DNA from 2 places in the Micromonospora eburnea genome. Region 2 is predicted to be linked to the other one. Evidence: riboswitches for the same ligand, from Rfam matches in the RefSeq annotation. Region 2 holds a riboswitch; the other holds the start of a gene.

Region 1 (7,561 bases), 5.6 Mb from region 2:
TGAACACCGGCGAGGGCGTACGTCTGACCGGCCGAGGCACGGGCGCCGTGGTCGGAGATGTACATGGTGTTCGGCGCGCCGTTCGGCTGCAGCCCCCGGTCGTTGACCAGCGGCGCGTCGATGCTCGGCGCGGTGCGCAGGATGACCGAGGAGGAGCCGCGCAGCGGGCAGGGCTGGATCGGCGGCAGCGGACTCGGGACGCCCGGCGGCTGCCGGTTGCAGCCGGTGAAGGCGGGCTGGTTGCTGGCGTAGTCCGGGTCGATGGTGACCAGGCCGGTGTGCGGGGTCCCGGTGCCCTTGAACGGCGCCTTCATCAGGTCGAAGTAGTGCGACCAGTCCCAGTACGGACCCGGGTCCCAGTGCATCCCGGCCACGTTCCCGGGGAGAATGCCGGGCACGTTGTCGTGGCCCAGGATGTGCTGCCGGTCCAGCGGGATCTGGAAGCGCAGCGCCAGGTGCCGGACCAGCTTGGCCGAGGTGCGGTACATCGCCTCGGTGTACCAGGTGCCATGGCCGGCGAAGCCCTCGTGCTCGATGCCGATGGACTTGGCGTTGACGTACCAGTTGCCGGCGTGCCAGCCCACGTTCTTCGCCTTGATGTGCTGGGCGACGTAGCCGTCCACCGAGCGCAGCGTGTAGTGCCAACCCAGGTAGGTCTTGTCCTGGACCAGCCGCACGCTGGGGCCGAAGTAGCCCTCGGTGTCGTGGATGATGATGTACTCGATCTTTTGCTGGGCCGGCCGGTCGGCGAGGTCGTGGTTGCCGTAGTCGCCGGAGCCGGGGCCGTACTGCTCGTAGGGCGCGGGGATCCACTCGCAGGCGAGGCGGACCGGGCACTCCAGGCCGTCCGGCCGCTCGGCGCGGCGCAGCCCGAGCTTGTGCAGCCCGGACTGGTCCGGCGTCACCGCCGCGGCGGCGAGGGTCACCTGCTGGCCGTCGTCGGTGGTCCGGCTGGCGCCCTGGCTGATCTGGTCGTACACCTCGTCGGCGAAGGCCGCCGCGGCGTCCTCGGTGTCCGCGCCGGAATACCGGGCCACCGCGCCGTACCAGGCCGCCGGGTCGCTGCCGGCGCCGACCGGCCCACCCAGCTCCTCCTGGTACGAGGCGAGCAGCGCCGCGCCGCCCCGGATGTTGGCGACGGCGTCGCTGCGCAGCGTCTCCTTCGACTCGCCGGTGAGCTCGGCGGCGGCGTCGAGGGTCTGTAGCGAGGCCTGCGGCAGCACGTCACCGCTCGGCCGGGCCGCGGTCGCCGGGTCGAGCGCGAGCGGCCGGGAGTCGTCGCCGCGCGGGTCCTCGTCCTCGTCCACGTGGGCGCTGGAGGGCGTCGAGGCGACCTGGGCGGCGTCGGTCAGGTGCATCGGGCCGTAGCCGCCGCTGGTGCTCGGCTGGCCCGGGTGGGTGTCCCAGCGGGACTCCAGGTAGGAGACGCCCAACAGGACGCTCTGCGGCACACCGTACTCCGCCGCCGCGGCGGCGTACTGCTGTTGGCGGTCCGGGTTGTCGGTGGTCGCGCCGGTGAGGGGCGCCGCCGCGGTGGGACCGCTGGTCGCGAGAGCGGTGGCCGCCGCTACGGCGGCGGCCAGCAGTATCCGTCTGCGCGACGGTAGGGCTGAGAGGTGCATCGAACCTCCAGATCGGGATGGGGGTCACTGCGTCCTCACCCTCGCTCCGCGCATGGCTCCTGGTCAATACCTTTCCAGGAAACGGTGTCTCCCGTAAGAAACCTTCACGCACCGCCGGTCGTGGCCGCGAATTCGGATACGGAGTGTCACGGCGTCGTGGGTTGCGGATTGATAACGACGATCTCTACTCTGGTCAGTCGTCGACCGGTAGGTTCACCGCCCAGCCCGGGTGGTGGCGGTCGGACACCGCCGAGTCGCCTCCGGGCGAGCCGGGGACCCAGGTACCTGGGGTGAATCCGCGCCGTGGTGCGGTAGGGCGGCTCCCTTCCCGCCCGAACCCGTCAGCTAACCCGGTAGGCGGTCCAGGAAAGAAGGAGTACGGAGCCCGGTGGCACACCATGCCCCGCGGCGACCGTCGGTCCGGTCGTTCGGCCGGTCGACGGCTGCGCCGCGTATCCGCTGGTCCCGCTTCACCACCGCCCTCGCCGCCCTGGTCGGCGCCGCCGTCGTGCTGACCGGCGGCCCCACGGCGGTGCACGCCGAACCGTCGGTCGCCGAGATCGAGCGCCAGATCGACGAGGACTGGAACAAGCTCGAACCGATCATCGAGCAGGTCAACGCCACCCGCGAGGAGCTTGCCGCCAAGCGCAAGCAGGCCGCCGCGCTGGCCAAGCAGATCGCGCCCTTGCAGGCTCGGGTCGACGAGGCCCTCGGACAGGTCGGCGGGCTCGCCGCCGACGCGTACAAGGGCAACAACATCTCCACGGTCAACGCGCTGCTGGGCAGCCGGTCGCCCGGCGAGATCGTCGACAGCCTCGAGTTGCTCGACCGCTTCGCGCACCGCCAGCAGCAGCAGGTGCAGGCCGTGGCCGAACTGCGCGACCAGTTGGCCGCGAAGAAGAAGCCGCTGGACGACATGGTCGCCCAACTGGCCCGCACCGAGGCTCAGCTCGCGGCCAGGAAGAAGCAGATCGACGCCGAGATCGCCCGGCTGCAGAAGTTGCGGCTCAAGGTGTACGGCAACGGCGGCGGTGGCCCGCTACGCCCGGCGCCCTGCCCCGCCGGCTACCCGGGTGGCCCCGCCGGGGTCGCGGTCAAGTTCGCCTGTGCCCAGATCGGCAAGATCTACGTCTGGGGCGCCGCCGGCCCGGACCACTACGACTGCTCCGGCCTGACCATGGCGGCCTGGGCCAAGGCGGGCGTCTCACTGCCGCACAACGCCCGGCAACAGCACGACGTCACCAAGCGGGTGAGCCGCGACCAGCTACGCCCCGGCGACCTGGTCTTCTACTACGGCGACCTGCACCACGTCGCGATGTACGTCGGCGGTGGCTGGGTGGTGCACGCCTCCCAGTCGGGCAAGCCGATCACGATGAAGCGCGTCGAGGACGGCCAGATCAACAGCTACGGCCGCCCCGGCTGATGTGAAAGGAGGGGCCCCTTCTTAACGCCTGAGGTAGAGGAAGGGGCCCCTGTTAACACCCGGTTGATGCGGTCAGCGGGTCGGCCAGGTGCGCCAGTTCTGCCACGACCGGCTCGGCGTGGGCCCGCGCTGCCCCTGGTAGCGCGAGCCGTAGACCGCCGAGCCGTACGGGTGCTCGGCCGGCGACGAGAGCCGGAAGATGCAGAGCTGGCCGATCTTCATGCCCGGCCAGAGAGTGATCGGCAGGTTCGCCACGTTGGAGAGCTCCAGCGTGACGTGCCCGGAGAAGCCCGGGTCGATGAAACCGGCGGTCGAGTGGGTGAGCAGACCGAGCCGGCCGAGGCTCGACTTGCCCTCCAGCCGCCCGGCGAGCTGGTCGCCGAGCGAGATCACCTCAAGCGTGGAGGCGAGCACGAACTCGCCCGGGTGCAGTACGAACGGCTCGCCCTCGGGCACCTCCACCATCGAGGTCAGGTCGTCCTGCTGCACGGCCGGATCGATGTGGGTGTAGAGGTGGTTGTTGAAGACCCGGAAGAGCCGATCGAGGCGTACGTCGATGCTGGACGGCTGCACCAGCGCGGGCTCGAAGGGCTCCAGCGCGAGCGTGCCCGCCTCGATCTCGGAGGTCAGGTCGCGGTCGGAGAGCAGCATCGGAACACCATAGCGACCGGTACGGGTGACCTGCGTGTCGGACTGCGTACTCGTACACGTGTTCGATAGAATGTCCGCATGGCTTCCTGGTCCGAATTCGCCGCCGACGAGCCCCGACTCGCCGACGAGATCCGCCTTCTCCTGCAGCAGTACGGGCCGGGCTTCGGCTACCTCGCCACGGTCCGGGCCGACGGCGGTCCCCGGGTCCACCCGGTCTCCCCGGTCATCACCGACGAGGGGCTCTACTGCTTCGTGATCGAGTCGCCCAAGCGCCGCGACCTCGAACGCGACGGCCGCTACGCACTGCACTCGTTCCCGCCCGAGGACCGCGACGACGAGGCGTACGTCGCCGGCCGGGCCCGCCCGGTGACCGACCCGGCCACCGTGGCCCGGGTGGCCGCGCACGGCCGGGCCGCGTCACAGGTCGACTGGTGGCTGTTCGAGTTCACCGTCGACGTGGCGATGCTGACCCGGCGTGACCAGGCGACCCAGCTTGGCGCGGGTCGGCCGCAGGTGCGGGTCTGGCTCGATCCGCGGGCGACCGACCCGACGCGGCATTCCGACGTCGCGTCGCCCGAGGTCCGGCGTGGCCGCCACGGGTTCGACACCCGCCGCCCGGCCGCCTGAGCCCGCAACAGCCGGTGCCGGCCCCGTCGTCGGACGGGGCCGGCACCGTTTGCCGTGCTGTGGCTGCTACGCCGCGCGGTAGGCGTTCCACGCGGTCAGCATCCGGCTGGCCTGCCCGGGGGTGAACTCGGACATGCACGAGTCGTAGGTGTAGTCCATGAAGTTGTGGATCGGGTCCGCGCCGGGCGCGGTGCAGGTGTCCCGCCCGGTCGGGCACTGGTAGGCCGGCGACGCCTCGGCGGGGGTGTCGCTGACCTGGTCACCCTGGCCGGAGCAGCCGCCCTGGAAGGTGTGGTAGAGGTTCAGCCAGTGGCCGATCTCGTGGGTGCCCGTGTCGCCCTGGTTGTAGTTGGTGGCGCTGCCGCCCGGCAGTGACTCGTTCAGCGCGACCACGCCGTCCATCTTGTCCAGCGTCTTCTTCGGGAAGGTCGCCCAGCCGAGCAGGTTGTCGCTCAACTCGCCCAGGTACATGTTCAGGGTGTTCTTGCCGCCCTCGCGCAACGTGGTCTTCATGGACCGCTCGGCGGAGGAGCCCGAGACGATCGGATACCAGGACGGGTTGGTGACCCGGTTGATCTTCTGGAGCTGGAAGCTGAAGGCGGTCGGGGCGCCGCCGGTGCCCCCGCTGTAGGCCTGGTTCAGCACGCTGATCTGCTGGGTGATCATCGAGTCCGGGATGTTGCCGCCGGCCCGGGTGCTGTCCCGCTGGATGACGTGGACGACGACCGGGATGGTCACGGTCGCCAGAGGCGCGATCCCGGCGTCGACGCGGAGCCTGGACCGCTCGGCCAGGACGGCGGCGAGATCCGCCTCCCGCTCCCGCACCTGCGCGGCGGTCAGCTCGTTCGGGTCGTGCTTGGCGTGTGCTCCGGCCTTCACCCGGGCGCCCGGGTGGACGTCGGCCGGCTCGGCGCAGCTTCTCGTCGGGGCGGCGGAGAAGGCCGATGCGGCCGGGACGACCCCCACCGCAGCCGTGCTGAGCAGCAGCGCGAGGGTCGTCGACGCGACGCCGGCGGTACGCCGGGTCAGCAGGTTGGGACGGAGTCCCATGGGCCCACCTCTTTCTGGCGGCGTGACAGGGGGTGTGTCACGCCGTGGCTGAGAACGTGGAGCAGACGTTACAGCCGATTGATAAATTTGAAAACGCCCATGGATTGCGGTGGGGAAACCCCTCGCCCGGTCGACGGCATGGTGGTGGCCCAAGATCGTGCCGGGGTGATCTCGCGGGGGCGGGAGGCGCGCCGCGGGGGTACCTGGATGCACGACGGCGGTGACCTCAGGTACAGTGGTGCCGCCTGCGGGTGTAGTTCAATGGCAGAACATCAGCTTCCCAAGCTGACAGTGCGGGTTCGATTCCCGTCACCCGCTCCACGCGAAAGGCCCTGATCAGGACGCAAGTCCTCGGTCAGGGCCTTCGATGTTCCACGGGCCGCCAGCGCCCGACGGCCCAGCCGCGGGCCATCAGCCACGCTTTCTTGCCGGCCGCCCTTGCCCTTGTCCGTGGGGCCGGGCCGCCGACTTTCACCGCTGCTTGCGCGGCCGTACCCGTCCCGGCCGGTCGAGATCGTGCTCAAACACGGAAGTAGTGGCCGCGTAGGCGATGGGAGGCCACTACTTCCCGGATCGAGCACGATCTTGGGCGCCCGTGCGTGGCCGAGCGCGAGCGCCAACCTGGCTCGCCACCTCGCCAGTCACCCTCAGTTCAGCGCCCGAGGCTTCCGACTCACCAAGCGGGCCACCTCGGACGAGTCAGGAAAGGTATCGGACGTGCCGCAGGCCGGGCTGTCCGCCGACCAGAACCTCGCCGACCGGGACGAACCCGGTACGCCGCAGCACCGCGAGCGAGGCCGGGTTCGCCAGCGCGGCCGACGCGACGAGCTGGCGTAGCCCGTACTCGTCGCGGGCGAGGTCGCAGGCGCGGCGGACGCCGTCCTGGGCCACGCCCCGCCCGGTCGCCCGCTCGGCGACCCGGTAGCCCAACTCGGCGCTGCCGTCGGCGACGTCGACCAGGTTGAACCGCCCCAACACGGCACCGTCGTCGTCGACGAGAAGGTGGAAGTGGCACTCGCCGGTGGCCTGCTCGGCGAGTAGCTCCGCGTGCCGGGCGGCGAACTCGGCGAAGTAGTCGTCGCCCCGATCCGGCACGAATCGCGCGAAGTACGCCCGATTCTCCTGCTCGAAGCGGAGCAGCGCGGGGGCGTGACGGGCGTCGAGCCGCTGCAGTTCGGGCATCGCGCCACGTTAGCAACGGCCCGGTGCCCGGCGACAACGGCTATTGCGGATACCAGCGCAGCTCGACAGTGTTGCCGTCCGGGTCGCGTACGTAGATCGAGGTGGCGGTGCCCCGTGCGCCGAAGCGCGGCACCGGGCCGATCAGCACGGTGAACACTCCGGAGTCGATCACCTGTTGCCAGTCGAGCGGCTCCACCACCAGGCAGATGTGGTCGACGTTCGACCCGGTCGGCTCGCCGCGTACCAGGTCGATGATGGTCTCCGGGCTCACGCGCGCCGACGGGAAAGGCACCTCGCCGGCCCGCCAGCGGTCGACCCGTACCGGCTCCAGGCCGAGGGTGCCGCAGTAGAAGTCGAGGGAACGTTCCACGTCGGCGACGGTGAGGACCAGGTGGTCGAAGGCTGTCACCCGTACCGCGCTCATCGTGCCTCCAGGGCGTACGCCTGCCGGAGCCAGCCGGTGAACAGGTCCGGGTCGATCTCGTCGAGGGTGCGCAGCTTGACCGAGGCCATCCGCCGCGCGCCCGGGACGAGCCGGCCGGAGGCGTCGTCGACGTCCTGTCCGCGCCACAACCCGAAGGTGACGTACGACGAGTACGCCTTGACCAGGCAGACCGGCGTGCGCCCAGGCTGGTCGCCGAGGCCCCAGACGGGGTGGCCGTGCCACACCGCGGCGGTGGCCTCCGGCAGCGCGGCGTCGACGACGGTACGGATCTTCTCGCCGACCTCGCGCAGTGGGACGTCGAGACCGGCCAGATAGTCGGTGACGTGATCCATCGTTGCTCCTGTCCTCGAAGGGGTCGCCATCCAGCCTCGTCCTGGCCGTGCCGTGGACCAAGACGCGATCGGACTACGATCGTTGACTCGGATTCAACGGTGGGGGTCGACGTGCTGGAGCGGTACGAGGTCGAGACGTTCCTGACCCTGGCCGAGGAGCTGCACTTCGGGCGTACCGCCGAGCGGCTGCGGGTAACCACCGGGCGGATCAGTCACGTGGTGCGCAAGC
Region 2 (7,561 bases):
GAGGACTACCGCGACTACGCCCACGTGGTGGTCGACGAGGCGCAGGACGTCTCGCCGATGCAGTGGCGCATGATCGGCCGGCGCGGCCGGCTGGCCTCCTGGACGGTGGTGGGCGACCCGGCGCAGACGGCCTGGACGGGCGATCCGGAGGAGCTGACCCGGGCCCGCGACCAGGCGCTGGGGCGGCGGCGCCGGCACCGGTACGAGCTGACCACCAACTATCGCAACTCGGCCGAGATCTTCGCGGTGGCGGCGGCGGAGATCCGCCGACGCTACCCGGACCTGGCGCTGCCGACCGCGGTGCGCTCCACCGGGGTGCCGCCGGTCGAGCGGACCGTGCCCGCCGCCGAGCTGCCCGCCGCGACCGTCGCGGCGACCGAGACGCTGCTGGCCGAGGTCGAGGGGACGGTCGGCGTGATCACGCCGGTGCCGCGCCGGGACGAGGTCGCCGGCTGGCTGGGCGACCTGGGCGGCGGCCGGCTCCAGGTGGTGACCAGCCTTCAGGCCAAGGGCATGGAGTACGACGGGGTGGTGCTGGTGGCGCCGAGCGAGATCCGGGCCGATCCCGGGTCGGGCGTACGGACGCTCTACGTGGCGCTGTCCCGGGCCACCCAGCGCCTCACCACCCTCGACCCGGCGCGCTGACGGCGCCTGCGATCGCGGCGGACCCTGAGCTGGCCCACCTCAGGCGTTCACTTGCATACATAGCGATGTGAGCATAGATTAGGCGCGAGCGAGGTGCGGGACGAAAGGGTGTGGGCGTGGGCGCAGGTCATGACCACAGCGGCGGGATCACCAACGCCGCGCACCGCCACCGGGGTCGACTCTGGGCCGCGTTCGGGCTGCTCAGCGCCCTGATGGTGGTCGAGGCGGTGACCGCGTTCGCCACCGGCTCGCTGGCCCTGCTCTCGGATGCCGGGCACATGTTCACCGACGTGCTCGGCATCGGCATGGCGCTCGCCGCGATCACCGCCACCCGACGCGCCAACACCGATCCGCAGCGCACCTTCGGGCTCTACCGGCTGGAGGTGCTGGCCGCGCTCGCCAACGCGGTCCTGCTCGGCGCGGTCGCCGCCTACGTGCTCGTCGAGGCCGTACGCCGGTTCGGCGAACCGCCGGAGGTGCTCGCCGGGCCGATGCTGGCCGTGGCGGTGCTCGGCCTGCTCGCCAACCTCGTCGCGTTCGCGCTGCTGCGGGCCGGCGCGCAGGAGAGCATCAACCTGCGCGGGGCGTACCTGGAGGTGCTCGGCGACCTGCTGGGCTCGCTCGGCGTGATCGCCGCCGCGCTGGTCATCACGTTCACCGACTGGTGGTGGGCCGACCCGCTGGTCGCCGTCGCGATCGGCCTGTTCATCCTGCCGCGGACCTGGCGGCTCGGCCGGGCGGCGGTCCGCATCCTGGTGCAGGTCGCGCCGGAACACCTCCAGGTGACCGCGGTGCACGACCGGCTGGCCGCGGTGCCCGGCGTCGCCGAGGTGCACGACCTGCACGTCTGGACGCTCACCTCCGGCATGGACGTGGCGTCGGCGCACCTGACCACGGCCCCCGACGCCGAGGTGAGCGAGGTGCTCGCCGCGGCCCGGGCCGCGCTGCACGAGGACTTCCGGATCGATCACGCCACGTTGCAGATCGAACCCGGAGCGTCGGCCGGAACGTGTGGACCGGCGGAGTGGTAATTAGGGCAAACTTAAATCCAAGTGGCTATTGTGCATTCATGCCGGCTTTAATCCGATTCCCAGCCCTCGTCCGGCGGGTCCCGGCCGGTAGGCTCAGTCGCGGTCTCCGCAGGCGGCACAGCACGTCGCCGGTGGTGGCCGTCGCCTAATCGCCGCAGCTCGGCGAGCCGGGGAACCACCTTCCTGGGGTGCATCCGCGTCAGCGGTAGGGATCTTCCGTCCCGAACCCGTCAGCTAACCCGGTCGGCGGTTGACGGAAGGACAGCTGGAATGCCATCTGCACGACGGACGGCCGCCCGGTTGGCGGCCCTGCTCGTCGCGGCGCTCGCCCTCGGCGTCGCGACCGCGCCGGTCTCCCCCGCCTCGGCCGCCCCGACCGGGCTGCTCGCCGCCGCGCCCGGCGACGACGAGGGCGGCACCGCGGCGCTACGCGCCCAGCTCGACGCGGCGAGCAAGGGCTGGCTGGACGCGCGGGCGGCGTTGAACCGCTCGGTGAAGCGGCAGCAGCAGCTCACCGCCCAACTCAAGACGATCAACGCGGAGCTGGGCGTACGCGACGCCAAGGTCGGCGAGATCGCCGCGGTCGCGTACCGGGCCGGGCGACTCGGCACCGCCGGGGCGCTGCTCAACAGCGGCAGCCCGCAGAGCTTCATGGACCGCGCCGCCACCCTGCAACAGGTCGCCGCGCAGGAGGACCGCGCGCTGCGCGACCTGATCGACACCCGGGACCAGGCCACCCGTACCCAGGCGGCGTTGACCGGCGAGATCCAGGAGCAGCGCCGGCAGGTCACGGTGATGGCCAAGCGCAAGGAACAGGCGGAACGCGCGCTCGAGGTGGCCAACAAACGGGCCGCCACCACCACCGCCAGTGGCGGCAGCGTGCAGGGCACGTCCCGCGCCAACGCCACCCCGGCCCCGCGCAACGCCGACGGTTCCTGGCCGGCGGAGTCGTGCAGCGTCAACGACCCGACCCCGGCCAACGGCTGCATCACCCCGCGTACCCTGCACGCGCTCCAGCAGGCCAAGGCCGCCGGGTTCACCCGGTACGTCTCCTGCTACCGGCCCAGCGGCTCCGGCGAACACCCCAAGGGCCGCGCCTGCGACTTCGCCGCCCAGAAGGACGGCTTCGGCGGGGTGGCCACCGGCGGCGACAAGACGTACGGCAACAACCTGGCCGCGTACTTCATCCGCAACGCCGACCCGCTCGCCGTGCTCTACGTGATCTGGTACAAGCAGATCTGGCTGCCCAGCAGCGGGTGGAAGGCGTACAGCGGCGGCAACGGCGACCCGTCCAGTGACCACACCAACCACGTGCACCTGTCGGTGTACTGACCACCCCGGGCCGGCTACGCCCGGGGACGTACGGCGGATGTCGTCGTACGGGTCACGACAGCGGGGCGGCGACGGTCGAGCATCGAGGGCATGAGCCGACTCTCTCCCACCGGACGCAAGGCCCTGCTCACCCTGCACCTGGTCACCTCGCTCAGCTGGCTCGGCGCCGACCTGGTGCTGCTCGCGCTGGGGGTGGCCGGACTGCGCGGGGCCGACGCCGAGGTGGTCTACCCGGCCGCGGGCCTGCTGGTCACCTGGCTCTTCGCCCCGCTGAGCGTGCTGGTCTGGCTGGTCGGGCTGGCCAGCGCGCTGCTCACCCCGTGGGGCCTGCTGCGCTGGCGCTGGGTGCTGGTGAAGTTCGCGATCACCACGGCGATGCTGGGGTTGGTGCTGCTGCTGCTCGCCCCGACGGTGCGCCGGATCGCCGAACTGGGGACGGACCTCACCACCCGGGACCGGCTGGACCTGATCATCCCGCCGACGGTCTCCACCACCCTGTTGATCGTCATGACCGTGCTGTCCACCTACAAGCCATGGGGACGCCTGCGCCCGGCCGCCCCGGTGGCCCGCCGACCGGGTGATCGTGCTCGGTCAAGGATGTAGTGACCCGGAACCTCCGACGGAGGCCACTACCTCCCGGATCGAGCACGATCTCGCGGCGGGCGCGCGGGTGGGCACAGCACGCGGGGCGGACGGCGGGCGGCGGCCCTGACTCAGCCGGCCTGCTCCTCGAGGGTGGCGCCGAGCCGGCTGGCGAGGCCGAGGTGGGCCGCCCGGGCCTGCCGGAAGGCGTACCCGAAGAGCGGCGCCGGGGCGGAGAGGGTGATCTCGACGTCGATGCGCACCACGCCGCCCGGCTCGTCCCGCAGCCGGGTGTGATTACGGACCGTGGTGGCCGGCTGCTGGCGGGCCACCGTCACCACCTCGTCCTCGGTGGCGACCAGCACGTCCGCCTGGTAGGTGACCGGGAAGTGCAGCGGACCCAGCTCCAGCCGATCGGTGATCGCATAGCTGGCCAGCGCGCCGGGCCGGGGCGGCAACTGACGGACCCGGACGATCAGCGGATGCAGCTCGCCCTGGCGGGTCAGGTCGCTGAGCAGGGCGACCGCGTCCGCCCGGGCGCAGCGGGCCTGCACGGTGTAGCTGAAAGTGTCGCTGCTGAGCACGCCGTACCCCCTTGCCCGTCGGCGTCCGCATGATCGTCCCGTAACCGGGGCCGGCTGGCAACGGGCGGCACGGAGCCCCGGCCCGCTCAGGCGCCGGGCAGCACCTGGGGGGTGCTGCCGGCGAAGTATGGCTCGGGTGCGCCGAAGAGGCCCAGCAGGCCGGTGACCCACAGTTGGCGGTGCACGAACCGGCTCGGCTCGGTGACCACCAGCTTCACGCCGCTGACCTCGGCGGTCTGGAAACCGGCAACCATCGCGCTGATGCCGACGGAGTCGATGAAGGTGACCAGCCGCATGTTCAGCTCGATCCGGGACGGACGGCCCTTCGCGAGCACTTCGGCGATCGCTTCCCGCACCTCGTACGCGGTGTCGACGTCGATCTCGCCTCGCGGCGCGATCTGGATGACACCACCCGGCAACATCGACTGCACGATCGACAGGCTCACGCGAGCACCTCCACTCGCCCGTACGGGCGCCTCATCAGTACGCGGGCCGCGACCGAGAGTATTCCTCCGACGGCCTCGGTCGCCACCCCTCGGGATGGGCAATTCGCGGACTGGGCACACCTGGGCATCCCAATCCGGATCCTCCAGTTCCTCTTTCTTCCGGACGACGGGTTCGCTTCGTCCAACGACCGGCCCGGCCGGCCGATTCGCCGCCCCAGGGTAACGGCCCCGGGGCCGGTCCGGCTCGCACCCGGGCCCGGCGCGTTCGCCGGGTTGACCCGTCCCGCCCCATCGACCGTGCCTGACCTGGATGGTTTGCGGCAACTGCGGGCGGGGCACTGCCCGAGTGAGTGAAACGTCACCCGCCGGACGACCGCCGGAGCCCGATGTGGCGCCGGACTCCGCCCCCGAGGAGGTAACCCCATGTTCGGAACGACCCTGCTGGACCGCCGCGGCAAGCCCGAGCGAATCGCGGACCAGGCGTGGCGGCACCTGCTCGACGCCGCCGGCTCCGCCGGGGACGGGGTTCGCGGCGTTGCCCGCTCCGCCCGGCGCAACGGGTCGGGCCTGGCCGAGGACGCCACTGACCTGGTCGGCTCCGCCGCCGGCGAGGCCCGCCGCCGCGCCACCCTCGCCTTCGACGCGCTCGCCGGCCGGCGGCCGGCGCTGCCATGGGCGCTGCTGGTCAGCGCCGCGCTGGTCGGCGCCGCGATCGGCTGGGCCGTCGGCACGGCCGCCCGGGCCGCCGGGAGCCGCCGGCCCGAGGTCGAGGAGATCCAGTTCCTGGACGTGGACCGGCTGGACTCCCCGGCCGACCGGGACGGCTGACCGGCACCCGCCGACGGCGGGGCCCGACAAGCCGCGGGCACCGCCGGCCCGGACCGGCGAGCCGGAGCCACCAGAGCCGGTGGGGACCGGCGAGCCAGGGGGCACCGCCCGCGCGGACCGACGGTGGCCGCCCCGCGGACGGGACGGCCACCGTACGGAAGGTCAACGAGTGGTGCAGGAGATGAGCCCAGGCACCAGGTTGGTCCCGGTCCAGCTCCCGAGGAAGCCGAAGCTGGTGGTGGCGCCGACGCCGAGGGGGCCGTTGTAGCCGGCATCCCTGACCGTCACCAGCCTGCCGCTCTGGGTGTACGTGCCGCCCCAGAGCTGGCTGATCTGCTGCCCGTTGTCGAAGCTCCAGGACACCGACCAGCCGTTGATCGGCGAGCCCATGTTGTTACGGACCGTCACCTCGGCCTGGAATCCGCCCTCCCACGAGTTGGTCACCTGGTAGGTCGCCCCGCAGCCGCCGGCCGGATTCGGCGTGGTCGGCGGCGCGGTCGTCGGCGGCGCAGTGGTCGGAGGCGCAGTGGTCGGCGGCGCGGTCGTCGGCGGCGCAGTGGTCGGCGGCGCGGTCGTCGGCGGCGCAGTGGTCGGCGGCGCGGTCGTCGGCGGCGCGGTGGTCGGCGGCGTGGTGCCGCCGAGCCGGTCCGCCACCAGGATGCCCCGGCCGTTGGTGCCGAGGTAGACCCGGCCGTAGACGCGCGGGTCGCCGGTCAACGCCTCGCCGGCGTTGCCGTACTGGTGCTGGTCGTCGTTGATCCGCACCCAGCTTCCGCCGGAGTTGTCGGAGCGGTAGACGCCGTGCTGGCCGTCGACCGTGCCGATGACGAAGAGCGCCGGGTACGTCTGCCCCGGCGCCGCCTTGCCGAAGCCGACGTTGATCGAGGTGCTCACGCCGGTGACCATGGTGAAGCTGGTCCCGGAGTTGGTGGAGTGCCACAGGCCACCCTCACCGGCCAGCCAGATGTCGCCCTCCTTGCCGGGCAGCGCCTTGAACTTGACCCCGGTGGTCGGCAGGCCGGTCGCGGCGCTCGCGGTGAAGGCGGCCCCGCCGTTGGTGCTGACGTAGAACTTCCCGTTGCTGACTCCGTAGAACTTGTTCGGGTTCACCCGGTCGGACTCCACGGTGGCGTTCGCCGGGATGCCGGTCGCCGCGGTCCACGAGTTGCCGTAGCCGACCGTGCGGACCACCTGCTGGCCGGCGTCGCCGGGCGCCCAGACGAACTGGCTGCCGTCGGCGGAGGCGGCCACCGTGCCGCCGTTGTTGATCCCGCCCGGTTCGCTGCCCTGGAACCAGTTCGCCCCGCCGTCGGTGGAGAACGCGACGTGCCGGTCGTTCGGCCGGTCCGAGGCGGTGAAGTTGCCCGCCCGTACCATCACCGCCGGCTTGGTCTCGGCGTAGTCCAGGCTGGTGGTGCTGGTGAAGACCGGCTGGGTGAACATCGAGGCCGGCACCGCGTTCAGGTCGGTGTGCCGGAAGCCGCCGATGTCGCCGAGCCCGCTGATCAACGGGGCACCCGAGGGCGGGCTGATCAGATCGAGTACGGCGGTCTCCTCCAGGCCCTTGACCATCGGCTTGATGGTGAGCTGCCCACCGGTGTCCCACTTGGTCAGGTCGGTGCTGCCGTAGATGGTCGCCCCGGTGCCGTACATCATCCGGTTGCTGTCGAACGGGTCGATCTCCAGCGACTCGTTCATCCAGCCCAGCTTCGGGGTCTCCTCCGGCGGTTGCGGGTTCGCCCCGAAGGTCAGCCACGGCACCGAGCTGATGTTCATCGTGTACTTCTTGGTGCGGTTCGGGTAGCTGGACCAGTCCCAGATCCGCGTCCAGGTCGCGCCGCCGTCGGTGCTACGCCAGAAGATCGCGTCCGGCCACCAGGAGACCTGGGTGGCCACCATGAGGGTGTTCGGCTTCTGCCGGTCGATGGTCAGGCCGGAGTAGCCGAAGTAGTCGTCGCCGCTCGACGAGGGAATCGGGCTGATCTGCGTCCAGGCGCCGGTGGCCCGGTTGAACTTCCACACGTCACCCTTGCCGCCGTCGTACGGGCCGCCGGTGTCGCTGGTGGCGATGTAGAGGTAGCCGCCGACCGGGTCGACCACGCCCTTGTGAGCG

The links. A riboswitch is a leader RNA that binds a small molecule or an ion and turns the genes downstream of it on or off. The one in region 2 is predicted to bind cyclic di-AMP.
Region 1: another riboswitch for cyclic di-AMP. It lies ahead of GA0070604_RS00180 (C40 family peptidase); the one in region 2 lies ahead of GA0070604_RS24075 (coiled-coil domain-containing protein).

The regions. Positions count from the first base shown of each region.
Region 1 covers NZ_FMHY01000002.1:8,456-16,016, forward strand. Annotated here, with positions in the region: gene GA0070604_RS00175 (N-acetylmuramoyl-L-alanine amidase) at 1-1,622, opposite strand, end outside; cyclic di-AMP (ydaO/yuaA leader) riboswitch at 1,860-1,997, shown strand; gene GA0070604_RS00180 (C40 family peptidase) at 2,011-3,045, shown strand; gene dcd (dCTP deaminase) at 3,118-3,696, opposite strand; gene GA0070604_RS00190 (pyridoxamine 5'-phosphate oxidase family protein) at 3,775-4,323, shown strand; gene GA0070604_RS00195 (zinc metalloprotease) at 4,390-5,373, opposite strand; tRNA gene GA0070604_RS00200 (tRNA-Gly) at 5,621-5,694, shown strand; gene GA0070604_RS00205 (GNAT family N-acetyltransferase) at 6,073-6,555, opposite strand; gene GA0070604_RS00210 (VOC family protein) at 6,596-6,979, opposite strand; gene GA0070604_RS00215 (DUF1801 domain-containing protein) at 6,976-7,332, opposite strand; gene GA0070604_RS00220 (LysR family transcriptional regulator) at 7,444-7,561, shown strand, end outside.
Region 2 covers NZ_FMHY01000002.1:5,578,605-5,586,165, forward strand. Annotated here, with positions in the region: gene GA0070604_RS24065 (HelD family protein) at 1-645, shown strand, start outside; gene GA0070604_RS24070 (cation diffusion facilitator family transporter) at 762-1,676, shown strand; cyclic di-AMP (ydaO/yuaA leader) riboswitch at 1,809-1,940, shown strand; gene GA0070604_RS24075 (coiled-coil domain-containing protein) at 1,947-3,008, shown strand; gene GA0070604_RS24080 (hypothetical protein) at 3,099-3,611, shown strand; gene GA0070604_RS24085 (SRPBCC family protein) at 3,722-4,174, opposite strand; gene GA0070604_RS24090 (STAS domain-containing protein) at 4,261-4,620, opposite strand; gene GA0070604_RS24095 (hypothetical protein) at 5,044-5,448, shown strand; gene GA0070604_RS24100 (cellulose-binding domain-containing protein) at 5,611-7,561, opposite strand, start outside.